Regions from separate parts of the Peribacillus sp. GL_122 genome, predicted to be linked through region 2. Evidence: a T-box and tRNA genes for the amino acid it is inferred to sense, from the RefSeq annotation. Region 2 holds a T-box; the other holds one or more tRNA genes.
What was found. The T-box of region 2 lies ahead of glyQ (glycine--tRNA ligase subunit alpha). A T-box ahead of a tRNA ligase gene usually reads a tRNA of that ligase, here a tRNA-Gly.
Positions count from the first base shown of each region.

Region 1 (8,173 bases), 2.8 Mb from region 2:
ACGGCCGGGCGAATAATGACAAACCGTTTTGTATGGATCCCCCAACATTATACGGTTCGAGAATCAGTTGAAAAACTGAAAATCTTTGCGGAGTTTTCGGAAACGATCAACTATCTTTATGTAATAGATAATGATAAAAAATTAGTAGGCGTCGTCTCATATCGGGATTTAATAATAAATGATGAATCTGAAAAAATTCAAGATATTATGTATAGCCGGGTTATCTCCGTATCTGCTTATGAAGACCAAGAAGAGGTAGCTCGTGTTATTGAGCGATATGATTTTTTAGCAATTCCTGTAGTTGAAAAAAATAATGAGTTATTAGGAATTGTAACCGTCGATGATATTATTGATGTTGTCATTAAGGAAGCGAATGAGGATATTGAAAAATTATCGGCTTCCGGTAAAGCTATAGACTTTGACACGAAGGCGCACGTGGCCGCATATCGTCGGCTACCCTGGCTTATTTTACTTTTATTTATCGGCTTAGTGTCCGGAACCATTATAAGCGGTTTTGAAGAAACATTGTCAAAAGTTGTTGCACTTGCTTTCTTTATGCCGATGATCGCAGGGATGACTGGAAATACAGGTACTCAATCTTTAGCTGTTGTTGTAAGAGGCCTAATCACTAGTGATACGGATAAAGGTGTTGTAACCAGACTTATTATACGGGAACTGAAAGTTGGATTGATAATAGGAATTACCTGTGGAATATTAATTTCCATCAAAGCTTATGTTTGGCAGGGAAATCCCATTCTGGGATTAGTGGTTGGAAGTTCGTTAGTGATGACCCTAATTATCGGGACATTAGCTGGGACCATTATTCCTTTAATATTATATAAATTCAACATCGATCCTGCCGTTGCCTCTGGTCCGCTAATTACAACACTGAATGATATACTTTCGTTACTTATTTACTTTGGAATTGCAACGATGTTTATTTCAAAATTGATGTAGACTATCCATAAAACCAAGTTCATATATGCTTGCAAAGATTTTTCAAGGGCGAACATAGTCTCGATGATTTCAGTACAAACTGTCCAGGCCGACGTTTTGAATCGGGGATATAGATAAGATGAAAAAAGTAGCTGCTAAGACTGAACATTTCCCAAGCAGACAGAAAAAATAGTGTATTTCAAGCTGCGGCCTTTTCACGGTATCCAAACGGGGAAAGGCCGTTAAATTTTTTTGGGGAAGCGAGCCGTATATGGTAGAAGTCCACGTACATTATTTATTCTTAAAATGAATATTGAAGGTAACAAAGCCATTCCTGATGACCTTTATATGAATGAAAAACATGGGACATAATAGGTCGTAGCAAGTTCAGGATTTTCAGGAAAGGCTACATAAAGAGTGTTATGGAAGCAATAGCCAATCATATTCTTTGACCTAAGAAATTCATCGGTGATACGCTTCTTTTCGAAATTACGTATTCAAAACCAAGGAGGAACAATGATGACACAAACCAAACAACAAATGATCACCTTGGCAAATCGTCCAAAAGGTATGCCTTCAAAAGGGGATTTTAACTTTGTTGAGAGTGAAGTTCCCACACCAAAGGATAATGAAATTTTAGTACGTACACTATATTTATCTGTCGATCCATACATGCGTGGCAGAATGCAAGATACCAAATCATATATTGCTCCATTTGAATTGAATAAGGTTATAACAGGTGGAGTGGTTGCTGAAGTTGTTGAGTCCAAATCGAATTCCTTCAAACAAGGGGATGTCGTTGTTGGGAATATCGACTGGGCAGAATACACAGTTGTCACCGAAAAGGAAATCCGCGTGATTGATCCCAAGGTGGCTCCGGTCACAACTCATTTAGGGATTCTTGGAATGACCGGTTTAACTGCATACTTTGGCTTGCTTGATATTGGTAAACCTCAAGAAGGTGAAACTGTAGTGGTTTCAGGAGCGGCTGGAGCAGTTGGTTCAGTAGTCGGACAAATTGCTAAGATTAAAGGTGCGAAGGTTGTTGGCATCGCCGGTTCAGATGAAAAACTTGAGTACTTAACGAAAGAGCTCGGATTTGATGGAGCCGTAAATTATAAAAGAGATAGTTTTAAGACAGATTTAGCTAATTCTGTTCCCGATGGAGTCGATGTTTATTTCGATAATGTGGGCGGCGAGGTGTCCGATGCTGTTTTCACACTTTTGAATGCGAATGTCCGAATTCCATTATGCGGAGCGATTTCCTCGTATAATGCAGAAGGGAAAGATCTAGGGCCGCGTCTGCAATCGGCGATGATCAAAACGAGTGCACTTATGAAAGGTTTCACAGTTGGAAATTATGCCGCTAGATTCCAAGAGGGGGCTACGGATTTAGGTAAGTGGCTTCAAGAAGGAAAGCTGAAGTATGAAGAAACGATTATTGAAGGGTTCGAAAACACACCTGATGCCTTTTTAGGTTTGTTTAAAGGAACGAACCTCGGTAAACAGCTTGTAAAAGTTGCGGAACCTGAATTCGCTCAACTATAAGATTAGGGAACAAAGTGGAGGCGGAATCTTGTTTGACCTTTGAAAATGAGGGTGTATTAAAAGAGCTGTTATTTCAAAAAAATCCCGTCAAACCAATAATAGAGGTCGAAGCACATCTTTCAGCTAAATTGATGTGCTTCGACCTTTTTTTGTTTGGATATAGGGGTGGGTGTCCATTCCTGATCATTTACAAATCATGTCCTTCATGAAAGATAATCAACCTTAGGAATAAAATATACAAAGAATTCTCTGGATTTTCATATGTTGGGATCAATGTCGTTTTCGGACAATTTGTCGCTATGAAAAACATCCGAGATAAGATAGTTATATATATCATCAATAATTTCGATACTAGTCACCACACATGAAAGGCCGTGTTTGTCTACATATCTGTTGAAGTCATGACAGTGATGTTCCTTCTTGAAAGTCAAGGACTTCGATACGTGTGGAAAGCATACGAAAAGTAGGTGAAAAACAAAGGCATTCAAGAAATTACTTACCCTTTACCGTATCTTTTGTTCCATATGAAGGATATTAAAAAAGGGTCTCTATAAACATAACTCTCAGCATAATGTTATGATAAAGTTAAAAGAATAGTTACCTAGGTAATCATTTAATGAAAGGGAAAATTGAAATGAGTAAAAATAAGCAAGGGACATCTTCAAAACCTCTGAAGTTGGATGTAATACATACGACATTTAAACAGGCTTTTGAATTAAAAAAGAATCCATTTCCTTGGATAAAAGCTTTAAGTGCGGGGGTAGCGGCTGCCTTACCTGTTTTCATTGGCTTATTATTCGGCAATTTAGCGTACGGTTTACTGGCAGGAATAGGCGGGTTCACTTATTTATACGTATTTAACCAACCGTATCACCAAAGAGCTAAAAAGATCTTCTTTGTGATGGTGGGTCTTGCTTTATCTGTTGTATTAGGGACACTTTTGGCTCCATACCAATTGGGAACAGCCATAATGATGGGGATCATCGGGGCAAGTGTTTTTTTTATTTTTGGTGCATTAAAGATTACCGGTCCTTCGGCGGTTTTCTTTGTCTTGAGTTTTGCGCTAGCGACAGGTATGCCCATTGATCAGACGCTTGCGCCGTTGCGTGGAGGTCTTGTTTTATTGGGTGGGGCACTGTCTTGGATAATTTGTATGTTAGGCTGGTTTTTCAATCCTCATGGACCAGAAAAGCTTGCGGTGGAAAAGGTGTACAGAGAATTGGGTGCATTCTTTGATTCGCTAGGCACCGGGAGATTCAATGCAGCAAGACAAAGAACGGTATTGGCGATGAAACAAGCCGAAGATACATTGTTAGCCGGGTTTTCAAACAGGCGAAGCTCAGACATGTTAAAGCGGTTGTTTCTATTGAATGACCAGGCGAATGTCATTTTCCTGGAAGCATTGGAACTATCCTTGCACAAAAAGGTTGTGCTACCGCCAGAATTAGGACAATCGGTACGTGCCTTGGCCGACTCCATTGCATCTAAAATTAAAAATGAATCAAAGATTCTTCAGCCGGACCAAATGGAACTAGAGGTTGAAAAGCTATTCGTTGAAATTTACAATGCAGATGCCATCATGAATGAACCGGTTAGTAAAATCCACCAAGAAGCTTCAATCTCAAAGCCTTCTTTAAAAACGATTTTTCTTGGGGCGTTCGATAAGAACTCGATTGTCTTTCTCTCTTCCATTCGATATGGAACAATCCTTACCATTGCCGCCATCATCGCCTATTCCGCTGATTTTAACCGTTCGTACTGGATTCCCTTATCCTGTGCAGCCGTTATGTCAGGTGCGACCATCGTTGCCACATTTCATCGTGCGGTACAAAGGACCTTCGGGACAATCATCGGACTCCTATTAGCAAGCTTAATTCTTGCATCCGTTCATAACGAGTTCTTTATCGTTCTGATCATTTTGTGTTTGACAATCATTACAGAGCTTTTCATCGTACGGAATTATGGATTGGCGGCGATGTTTTTTACCCCTTCAGCTTTAATCATGGCGGAATATTCAACTCGAAGCTATGATTTTAGTTTTTTTGCGACCGTAAGAATAACAGATATCGTCGTTGGGAGCATGATAGGTCTTCTTGGATCGCTGTTAATCGGCAGTCAATCGGCCTCAAGCCTTCTCAATCATTTGATAGCCAAAACAATTCGAAGCCAGGGGCAATTTCTGTTGGTGGCGTTCTCTGGACATGATAATGAACTTGCAATCGATGAAAGCAGTGAAAGGAACAAAATGCAAACCAATATGGTGAATCTATTAACGGTCTACAATGCGGCTCTTGGGGAGATATTCAAAAACAAGGCTAGACTGGAATCTCTTTGGCCCGTAATATTTTCGATAGAACAGTTGGGATATTATTTAAATGCAAGCTTGAAATTCTCTGATCGGTCGGTACTTTCAGAGCGTGAACTTGCTCAATTACTGTATGTTTTTGAAACAATGGCAATCGCTGCAGATAAGGGGCGGTCACTTACTAATAAAGAGGTTCCGGAAATTGAAGGGTACTCAAAAATCCGCCACGAAATTTTGGATCTTCAAAAAGCACTTCGGTTTAGCGGTGAAGCAACGAGCAAATCAATCTAGTGATTCTAATAAGGGAGTTCTTATTAGAATCTCATTCGCCCTACTGTTAATAGGATGAAATTGGCAGGATTATAGAAAAGTCTGTAAAAATGCCTGTTTTCATTATAAAATGTACTTACAAACAGAAAGGTGATGAACCATGTCAAACGTTGCTAAATTTCGTGATTTTTTAACTAGTGAGAAAATCTATATGAATGAGTTGAATGAAGATGGCACCACCTTTTTTAGAGCTGAGCAAAAGTTAAAGGACGGGTGGAAGGTCCTTTTAGTATTTGCTTTCAATCAAGATGAAAATGTGGCGGACTTATTTTGCTTTAATGTCGCCGAGTTGAAGAATCCTGAAAAGAAACAGGATGTACATACACTGCTGAATGAATATAATGCTAATTTTAGGTATTCCAAGCTGTATGAAGAAAATGGGACCATTTCCATTCGGTATTCATACTCCATTGAGGGGGACATCGTACCGGATCTGGCGTTCAGGAAGTTAATCATGCTGCTTGAAACGGCACAGCAGGTTTATCCGCGGTTAATGGAAGTCATTTGGTCTTAAATCATCATATAGGATGAAAAAGTTCTCTGAATCAGGGGACTTTTAACATCTTTACTAGAGTGAATGAATATATTAACGTTACAATACATTAATTATTAATTTTTTATTAAAAGAACTATTGCATTTTTTCACATTAAACTATATAATTAATTTTGTTAGTGATTCGACAAAGTTCTACAAGGATATGCGGGTGTAGTTTAGTGGTAAAACCTCAGCCTTCCAAGCTGATGATGAGGGTTCGATTCCCTTCACCCGCTCCAATACATACTCATAACGTAGGGTTTCGTTACCTGGAGAACGAAGCTTTGCGTTTAAATATTATTACAAGAATTCTACTGTTTACAGTGGGATTTTTTTATTGTCCCAATTAACTACATTCTTTGGAAGCGGTAATACCGGATGTCATACCGTAACGAAAATCGTAGTTTTCTATTTATTGATGATCCTTCATCTGGGAGAGTGGGGATTTCGATGCAGCACAAACTTGTTCAAAGAGATTAACTACGTTAGTAGAATCAGTTTGAATAAGTTTGTGCTTTTATTGTCAAAACTGAAAAAGTTGTGTAATTAGGTATGACCGAACGGTTGAATAAAAGGATATTCGCGCACTGGTTTTATTAATTATCCATATAAGTTAGGAAAAATCATGAAAAGACCCCTTCCGATTGTGGAAAGGGCTTATTTCTGTTCAATTTTAATTATCCTTCTACAATCGAGTAAGTCCCTACACCACCGTGGATTTCAAGGAACATGTCCATCAAGGATTTCGTTAGCTGATTTGCTTCGGTGATTGGAGTATTGGGTTGTAAATATATGATTTGGATGGCCTTTTTCGTTCCTTCGGTGACTTTCGTGCGTTCTGAATCAACGTAAGGACTTCCGAATGCGCCATCATGGTCGGCTGATGTAATCATATTTTCCATGGAATTCAAGCGGCCGTTCAAACCATCATAACCATCTGACCCTTCGCCAATCTTTATCGAGATGTCTCCTGATAATTTGTCCGCATCATAAATGCCGATCGGAACTTCATATAACAGTGAGAAGAAGTTATTCAAATCGATGGCTGAATGGATGGGTGCCAAGTAATTCTGTTTTTTTACGCGGCGGTAAAGGGCTTCCACGGAGGGGCGATACCGTGACGGGTTTGTTCCTGTAGCCTTGAAAATCTCCCGCCACGCTTTAATGCCGGAAAAGTCGGTCAATTCCTTTTCTTCAAGGTCGAAGAAAAGTGCTTCCTGAAATAGTTGAAGTCTTCCTTTCACCATTTGCGGGGAGGGACCTACTTCGATGTTTTCATATGTAATGATCCCAACTTTGAATTCAGGGATTTTACTGCTTAGATTAGCTGATATGGTAATTTCCAACCGTTTCACCTCCAAAAATGATTGCAATTAGTTTATCATAGATAGCAATGGTTTGAAATGGATTCAAGCTTCAATGGGAATACTGAATGAAGTAGGTGATTAATATGGATATGAACTCATTCAAGCAAGAAGTGATTTTATATAGTAAGGAAATCGGCATTGATAAAATCGGTTTTACATCGGCCACGGCTTTTACCGAATTGAAAGGTCGGCTGATACGCCAACAGGAGCTGGATTATCAGTCAGGGTTTGAAGAAACCGATATAGAAAAGAGGGTAAGGCCTGAATTGATATTCGATAAACCGCAATCCATCATTTCGATTGCGCTTGCTTATCCTTCGAAATTGAAGGATGCTCCGCAAAGTACAAAAAGTGAGCGACGCGGGATCTTTTGCAGGGCTTCTTGGGGAACGGATTATCATACCGTTCTTCGAAATAGATTGCAGTTACTTGAGAATTTCATTAAAGATAAAGTGCCAGGGGCATTGACGAAATCCATGGTTGATACGGGTGAATTATCAGATAGGGCAGTGGCTGAGCGTGCGGGAATTGGCTGGAGTGGAAAAAACAGTATGATCATCACTCCGGAATTCGGGTCTTATGTATATTTGGGGGACATGATTACCAACCTGCCATTTGAACCTGATCAACCGATGGAAGATCAATGCGGGACATGCAATAAATGTGTCGATGTTTGCCCGACTGGTGCGCTCGTTCAGGGCGGGCAGCTAAATTCCAAGCGTTGCATTGCATTCTTAACGCAGACAAAAGGTTTCCTTCCGGATGAGTTCAGGACGAAAATAGGCAATCGTTTGTATGGGTGTGATACATGCCAGACAGTTTGTCCGAAAAACAAAGGAATGGATTTTCATTTCCATGAAGAGATGGAACCCGACCCCGAGCTGGCGAAACCGCTGTTGAAACCACTGCTTACGATTTCAAATCGGGACTTTAAAGAGAAATACGGCCATGTATCTGGCTCTTGGCGTGGTAAAAAGCCAATCCAACGAAATGCCATTTTAGCATTGGCCCACTTCAAAGATGAAACGGCATTGCCCCAATTGATACAGGTCATGAAGGAAGATCCAAGGCCCGTAATCCGGGGAACGGCGGCTTGGGCAGTTGGGAAAATTGGCCGGGAGCAGGCCGTTTCCATTCTGGAAGAAGCAAGAA
Region 1 is NZ_CM174415.1:885,558-893,730, forward strand. Features, by position in the region: gene mgtE (magnesium transporter) at 1-957, shown strand, start outside; gene AC3ISB_RS04285 (NADP-dependent oxidoreductase) at 1,456-2,484, shown strand; gene AC3ISB_RS04290 (FUSC family protein) at 3,119-5,080, shown strand; gene AC3ISB_RS04295 (YbjN domain-containing protein) at 5,220-5,633, shown strand; tRNA gene AC3ISB_RS04300 (tRNA-Gly) at 5,820-5,893, shown strand; gene AC3ISB_RS04305 (B3/B4 domain-containing protein) at 6,332-7,000, opposite strand; gene queG (tRNA epoxyqueuosine(34) reductase QueG) at 7,105-8,173, shown strand, end outside.
Region 1: it has a tRNA-Gly gene. The T-box ahead of glyQ (glycine--tRNA ligase subunit alpha) is inferred to sense a tRNA for this amino acid. The anticodon was not compared.

Region 2 (8,173 bases):
AATCGATGCAATGCATCCTGATGATTTACTTCCGATCATTGAAAAATACCAACAGCTTTACCCTTTTGCGGCGGTCGTTCCGATTTCTGCGCTTGAAGGAAATAATGTTGATACACTGCTTGAACAAATCAAGGAACATCTGCCAGAAGGTCCTCAGTTTTATCCAGCTGACCAAGTGACCGACCACCCGGAACGTTTTATCATTTCCGAATTGGTCCGTGAGAAGGTACTGCACCTGACACGTGAAGAAATTCCGCATTCAGTGGCTGTTGTCATCGATTCAATTAAAAAAATGGACAACAGTGACACCATTAATGTCATGGCGACGATCGTTGTCGAACGTGATTCACAAAAAGGGATTGTCATCGGAAAGCAAGGGAAAATGCTTAAAGAAGTCGGTAGCCGTGCCAGAGTGGATATCGAAAACTTATTGGGCTCGAAAGTTTTCTTGGAACTATGGGTGAAGGTACAGAAGGATTGGCGGAACAAAGCAAGCCAGCTCCGCGATTATGGCTTCAATGAGAGTGAGTATTAATTAACAAAATTTACGCGTCATGAAAGTTCGGAAAACGGTCAAGCTAACCATATGGTCGGATATTCATATTGCTAGTTAAAAATGAAAGGTGGGCTTTATATGTTGGATTTTACCTGGGAGTTATTTACTGAAACAGGTAATGTGGACACCTATTTGCTGTTTAAGGAGATAGAAGTCGAGAGACAGGAAAGACACTTGGTATTGAATGATGAGCTAGCAGAATTTGATTTTCCTGTTTCATAGGTTAGTCTTGGCGAGCATGGGTGGTGTCTTGGTATGCTCCAAAAATGTGAGGGCATTGTCATAAGGCGAACTGCATATGGAGAAAATAACAAAATCATTACTATATATACCCGTGAGTTGGGAAAAATTGGCGTTATGGCTAGAGGAGCCAGTAAACCTAACAGCAGGCTTTCTGCCGTCACACAGCTTTTTTGCTCCGGGTATTTTCTTGTAACCACATCAACCGGACTCGGTAGTCTTCAGCAAGGCGAAATGGTCGATTCACTCCGTTTCATAAGGGAGGATCTTTTTGCCACTGCTTATGCTTCATATATTGTTGAATTGCTTGATAAAAGCGTCGAGGATAAGAAACCGAATCCATATTTGTATGAATTGCTTTCGCAAACATTGCATTACATAAACGAGGAATATGACGCAGAGGTTTTGAAATTCATTTTTGAAATGAAGATGCTGCCCGTCAATGGGATTAACCCAGTGCTGAATCAGTGTGCTGTATGTGGTGAAACGGAAGGGGAATTCTCCTTCTCGCTTCGGGAAGCGGGCTTTATCTGTCACCGCTGTCTGGGGAAAGACCCTTATCATTATAAAATTTCACCTTCAGCCGTCAAATTGCTTCGAATCTTTTATTATTTCGATTTATCAAGGCTCGGAAACATTTCCGTTAAGCCTGAAACGAAAAAAGAACTTCGGAAGATCATCGATGCATATTATGAGGAATATTCCGGTCTGCATTTGAAATCAAAAAAGTTCCTGAAACAGATTGATACGATGAAAGATATGTTTTAGGATCTGACCTATTGACATTCCATGCTAGTTTGTATAAAATTCTAATCATCAAAATAAGAAGATTGCGTTGATGGAAAAGAGTATCTGTCATTCTCCATAAAAAGCGAACCCGGGACGGTGGAAGCCGGGATATGGATTTACAGGGAAGGGCGTTTCCGGAGCATGTAGCTTTGAAAAGAGGCCGTTTTATAAACGGCAATTAGGGTGGAACCGCGGGTATACTCTCGTCCCTATGCATTTCGCATAGGGACGGGAGTTTTTTGTTTGCCAAAATGTAATGGTTTCCGATCCTTAATTTTAAAAAGAGCCGTTTTAAATAACCTGGAGGTGTACGATGAATATTCAAAATATGATTTTAACGTTACAAAAGCATTGGTCTGAACAAGGCTGCATATTGATGAATGCTTATGATGTAGAGAAAGGGGCAGGAACGATGAGCCCATACACGTTCCTGAGAGCCATTGGACCGGAGCCTTGGAGCGTTGCTTACGTAGAGCCTTCCCGCCGTCCTGCTGACGGCCGTTATGGAGAGAACCCTAATCGACTGTATCAGCATCATCAGTTCCAAGTGATCATGAAGCCGTCACCTGACAATATCCAAGAGTTATATTTGGATTCATTGCGTGCTTTAGGGATAAATCCGCTTGAGCATGATATTCGCTTTGTGGAGGACAACTGGGAAAATCCATCACTAGGGTGTGCTGGTCTAGGTTGGGAAGTATGGCTTGATGGAATGGAAATCACTCAATTTACATATTTCCAACAAGTGGGCGGCCTTGAGTGTAAGCCGGTTTCCGTGGAAATTACGTACGGGATCGAACGTCTCGCCTCTTACATTCAAGATAAGGAAAACGTATTTGACCTAGAATGGACAGATGGATTCACAGTTCGGGATATATTTGGTCAGCCGGAATACGAACATTCGAAATATACGTTCGAAACCTCCGACCTTGATATGCTGTTTCAGCTTTTCACGATGTATGAAAAGGAAGCGCATCGCCAAATGGAAGAAGGACTTGTGCATCCTGCATATGACTATGTTTTGAAATGTTCACATACATTTAACCTTTTGGATGCCAAAGGTGCCATCTCGGTGACGGAAAGAACGGGTTATATTGCCCGGTGCCGTAACTTAGCGCGTAAGGTTGCCAAAACCTTCTATGAAGAGCGGGAAAAATTAGGCTTCCCGATCCTGAAAGTGAAAGGGGAGAATACAAATGAGCAAGCGTGATTTGTTATTGGAGATTGGATTGGAAGAGCTGCCTGCCCGTTTTGTGACAGCATCAATGAAACAGTTGTCAGATAAAGTACAGCAATGGCTAACGGAAAAAGCGATTGAATTCGGAACGGTTGAAGCTTTTTCAACACCAAGACGTTTAGCCGTATTGGTGAAAGACGTGGAAGAATCCCAAAAGGATATCGAAGAAGAAGCAAAAGGTCCGGCCAAGAAAATCGCTTTGGACAGTGAAGGCAACTGGTCTAAAGCCGCATTGGGATTCGTCAGGGGTCAAGGCATGACTTCAGAGGACATTTATTTTAAAGAACTCAAGGGTGTGGAATACGCCCATGTGAATAAATTCATAAAAGGACAGCAGACTGCTCAGCTTTTATCTGAGCTGAAGGAAATCATCAGCGGCATGACGTTCCCGAAAAATATGCGCTGGGCCAATCAGGAGCTCCGCTTCGTCCGTCCGATTAAATGGCTGATTGCCTTATTCGGCAATGAGACAGTTCCATTTAGCATTGCTGACGTGGAAACGGGCCGTGAAACAAAAGGACACCGTTTCTTGGGCGATAGCGCAATCATCGAGCAGCCGGAACGGTATGAAGATACGCTAAAAGAACAATTTGTAATGGCGGATCCAGATAAACGCCGACAAGTTATATTGGATCAGATTAAAGAGCTTGAGCAGGAGAAAGGCTGGATCATCCCGGTCGATGAAGATCTGCTTGAAGAAGTCAATAATTTGGTAGAGTATCCAACGGTGTTATTTGGACATTTTGAAGAAGAATTCCTTGAGCTTCCTGCTGAGGTACTTATCACATCAATGAAGGAACACCAACGTTATTTCCCTGTTAAAGATAAGGACGGGAAACTGCTTGCTTACTTTGTAACCGTGCGTAACGGCGATGACCGCCATTTGGATAAGGTTTCTAAAGGTAATGAAAAAGTATTGCGTGCCCGCTTATCGGATGCAGCATTCTTCTATCAAGAAGATCAGAAAAAAGAGATTTCAGATGCTTTGAAAAAGCTTGACAGCATCGTTTATCATGAAGAAATTGGTACATTAGCCGAGAAAACTGCCCGGGTAACAGCAGTGACCGGTGCCCTTGCGGATGCTTTGAATTTAAAAGCGGAAAAAGAAATGGCGCTTCGTACAGCGGCAATTGCCAAGTTCGATTTGGTGAGTCATATGGTTTATGAATTCCCTGAATTGCAAGGGTATATGGGTGAAAAATATGCTCTCTTAAAAGGGGAAGCCAAAGAAGTGGCCGCGGCTATCAATGAACATTATATGCCAAGACATGCGGATGACAATGTACCGCCTTCAGTCATTGGAGCAGTTGTGAGTTTAGCTGAAAAAATTGATACTTTGTCTTCATTCTTCGCAATTGGTGTCATTCCGACAGGTTCCCAGGATCCTTACGCATTAAGAAGGCAGGCGAGCGGGGTCGTCCAAATCTTAGCTGAGAAGAAATGGAATATTTCTTTAGAGGAGCTTATTGTATTAGGCCTTAAAGGACTGGAATCAAAAGGCATCTTAAAACGTGATCTTGAAGAAGTTAAAGCGGATATGTTCACATTCTTTAAAGCCCGTGTCAAACACCTGCTTCAAGAACAGCAAATCCGTTACGATTTGATTGATGCAGTTCTGTTCAATGAGATCGGCTATATCCACTCTATCGTGGAACGTGCACATGTCTTGAATGCGAAAAAAGACGAAGCTGGCTTTAAAGAAAGCCTGGAAGCTTTAAGTCGGGTCATGAACATTGCCGTGAAATGTGACAATAAGGTGACAGTCGACCCTAGTGCCTTTGAAAATGATCAAGAAAATGCGTTATATGTAAAATATCAAAAAGTGGCAATGCGTTATATGGAATCCAAAGAAGAGAATGAACGGTTTGAACAGCTTGTTTCTCTTCAAACGGAAATAGAGTCATATTTCGAGAATACAATGGTCATGGCAGAGGATGAAGCAATCCGTAATAACCGTTTATCCTTAATGAAGGAAATCAGTGATTTGGTTGCAGGTTTTGCTGCCATGAATAAGATCATCCTTACATGATCGAAAGGATGTATGGAAATCGGAAACACTTTAAATAAGGGTTTCCGATTTCTTAAAAAGATAAATGGTCAATAAATAGGACAAAAATGCCCTAATTAAATAATTTAGTATATAATTATTAAATGAATAACTTTTGTTACTTTACTCTGCGAAAGCAGTGGGGTGGTGATTATAATCCAATTGAATAAGCGTCAGGAACAAATTTTACAAATCGTAAAAGAAAACGGACCGATTACTGGAGAACATATTGCGGATAGATTGAACCTTACCAGGGCGACACTTCGTCCAGATCTAGCGATTTTAACGATGGCAGGTTTTCTTGATGCCAGGCCCCGAGTGGGGTATTTCTATACAGGCAGGTCAGGGACACAGCTTTTGACAGATAGCCTCAACCATCTTTATGTACGAGACTACCAATCGATACCTGTCGTTGTTGACGAGGGCATTTCCGTATATGATGCAATAGTCATGATGTTTTTAGAAGATGTCGGAACAATGTTCGTCGTCGATAAGCATGCATTGCTTGTTGGTGTCTTATCAAGGAAAGACTTGTTGCGTGCTAGTATTGGGAAACAAGAGCTTAACTCCATTCCAGTCAATATCATCATGACTAGGATGCCCAATATTACAATGTGTTCAAAAGAAGACCTTTTGATTGATGTTGCCAAAAAATTGATTGATAAACAAATCGACTCATTACCGGTCGTCAAAGACACAGAAAAAGGCTATGAAGTAATTGGAAGGATTACAAAAACCAATATTACGAAAGCATTCGTAGCTTTGGCTGATGAAGGCTATTAGGGGGCTTGCAAAAGGAATGACGGAGAATATGAACGGTTCTATTATATATGTTGTATCGGATTCAGTAGGGGAAACAGCGGAATTGGTTACAAAAGCCGCTGCAAGCCAGTTCTCGGGATCTGCTTTTTCCATAAAGAGAATTCCGTATATTGAAGATGAACAAAATGTGGATGAAGTGATATCACTGGCTAAGTTGGATGGGGCGATCATTGCTTATACTCTTGTCAAGCCAGCCATTAGGGCGTATATGAAAGCACAGGTCGAGAAAGAAAACCTGTCTGCTTATGACATTTTAGGGCCGCTCATGGACATCCTTCAGGAAAGGGCGCCAAAAGGGCCGCTTAATGAACCTGGTCTGGTGAGAAAGCTGGATGATGACTATTTCAAACGTGTGGAAGCCATTGAATTTGCTGTAAAATATGATGATGGACGTGACCCTCGGGGCATTTTACGTGCAGATATCGTCCTTGTGGGTGTTTCACGCACTTCCAAAACGCCATTATCACAGTATTTAGCCCACAAACGCTATAAAGTGGCAAACGTACCTTTAGTGCCTGAAGTGGAACCTCCAGAAGAGCTGTTCCTGGTACCTCCTGAAAAATGCATTGGTTTAAAGATCAGTCCGGAAAAGCTGAACCATATTCGTAAAGAACGATTAAAGTCACTTGGGCTCAATGATCATGCCATTTACGCAAATGTGGAGCGCATAAAAGAAGAATTGACATACTTTGATACAATCATATCAAGGTTGAACTGTCCTATCATTGATGTAACCAATAAAGCTGTTGAAGAAACAGCCAATTTGATAATCAATATCCTTCAAAACAAAAACCGTTGATCCTTATAATTAAGGCAAATCAAAATGTGAGCTAGACACTCTATGTGTCAGCTCACATTTTAATGCCAAGGTCGAATAAGGGAATAACAAGAATAAGTTCAAAATAATTACATAAAATACATCTTGGTTTCCAAGTGTGAATCCGTGATTTGCATGAAAAAACATTCGGAATTTAAATGTTGGCATCTTCTAATCAAATAGACTATAATAAAAAATTGTGAGAAAAAAGTAATCTTAAGGTTTAGACTTAATTAATAAGGAATAAACTAAAGGTTAATGAGATGTCAAGGTTTTTATCATAAAAATAATTCGACATGTTCCGTATAATTCAGGAAGGGCTGGTCTTTTTCAAGGCAAAAGAGGTGCTTTCACTTAAATAAGCAGGTATTCTTTGAAGAATGATGTGCGCTCATTTTAGAGGGAACCCTCTGAATCAATGCTAAAAATTCACCATATCTTCATAAAGTTTAGGGGAGAAAAAGGATTATGCAGAAAGATGTAGAATTAGAAGGTATGAATAATAAACCTACGATACACGTCGATGCCGATGCATGTCCGGTGAAAGACGAAATCCTTCATTGTGCAAGTTTGCACGATGTTGAAGTCTGTTTTGTTGCATCATATAAAAATATGATGAATAACCCTGAAGGTAAATGGGTTTATGTCGATGCAGACAAAGAAGCGGCAGATCTTTATATAGTAAACTCAGTAAAAAAGGGTGATATTGTCGTTACTGCAGATATTGGTTTGGCTGGAACCCTGCTTCCTAAAAACGTTTATGTCCTTTCACCAAGGGGAAAAGAATACACAGACGAGAATATTTTCATGCTCTTGGATATGCGTTATCAGTCGGCGAAACTCCGCAGGCAGGGTAAGCATACGAAAGGGCCGAAAGCATTCACAAAGGAAGATCGGGCATGTTTTACAAATAAACTTATGAAAACATTGTCGAATTTTGCAGGGAATTAGGAACCAGTATCGAATTAGAAACTATCACCAATATTGCAAGGTGGAAAAATGATAAATGGCCGTATAGAAGATGAGAAAATTAATCAAATTCGTGAAGCTGTTGACATTGTTGATTTAATTGGGGAGTATGTCCAGCTGAAGAAGCAGGGGCGCAATTACTTTGGCCTATGTCCTTTTCATGGTGAAAACTCGCCCTCGTTTTCCGTTTCAACGGAAAAACAAATCTTTCACTGTTTTGGTTGCGGGGCAGGCGGAAATATTTTTACCTTCTTGATGGATATTGAAGGCTACAGCTTTGTGGAATCTGCAAAAGTTTTAGCTGAAAAAGGAAATGTTCCTTTGGATGTTGAAATCAATAAGGACTCCAAGCGATCTAACATGCCGGCAGGCTCTCAGCAAATGGTTGAAGCTCATGACCTGCTGAGGAAGTTTTATCATCATCTCCTCGTTAATACGAAAGAGGGGCAGGATGCTCTCGAATATTTACTTAAACGCGGGTTTACTGAAGAGACGATAGAAAAGTTCCAAATTGGCTACTCTTTGGATTCATGGGACTTCGTGTCCAAGTTCCTTTTAAAACGCGGGTTTCCAGCGGAATACATGGAGCAGGCAGGGCTTATTATTTACAGGGAAAAAGACGAGTCATATTTTGACCGTTTCAGAAATAGAGTCATGTTTCCAATTATGGATCATCAAGGAAATACGATTGCGTTT
Region 2 is NZ_CM174415.1:3,898,131-3,906,303, reverse strand. Features, by position in the region: gene era (GTPase Era) at 1-535, shown strand, start outside; gene AC3ISB_RS18890 (YqzL family protein) at 635-778, shown strand; gene recO (DNA repair protein RecO) at 812-1,564, shown strand; T-box leader at 1,623-1,799, shown strand; gene glyQ (glycine--tRNA ligase subunit alpha) at 1,899-2,795, shown strand; gene glyS (glycine--tRNA ligase subunit beta) at 2,782-4,851, shown strand; gene ccpN (transcriptional regulator CcpN) at 5,014-5,652, shown strand; gene AC3ISB_RS18865 (pyruvate, water dikinase regulatory protein) at 5,669-6,490, shown strand; gene AC3ISB_RS18860 (YaiI/YqxD family protein) at 7,004-7,459, shown strand; gene dnaG (DNA primase) at 7,511-8,173, shown strand, end outside.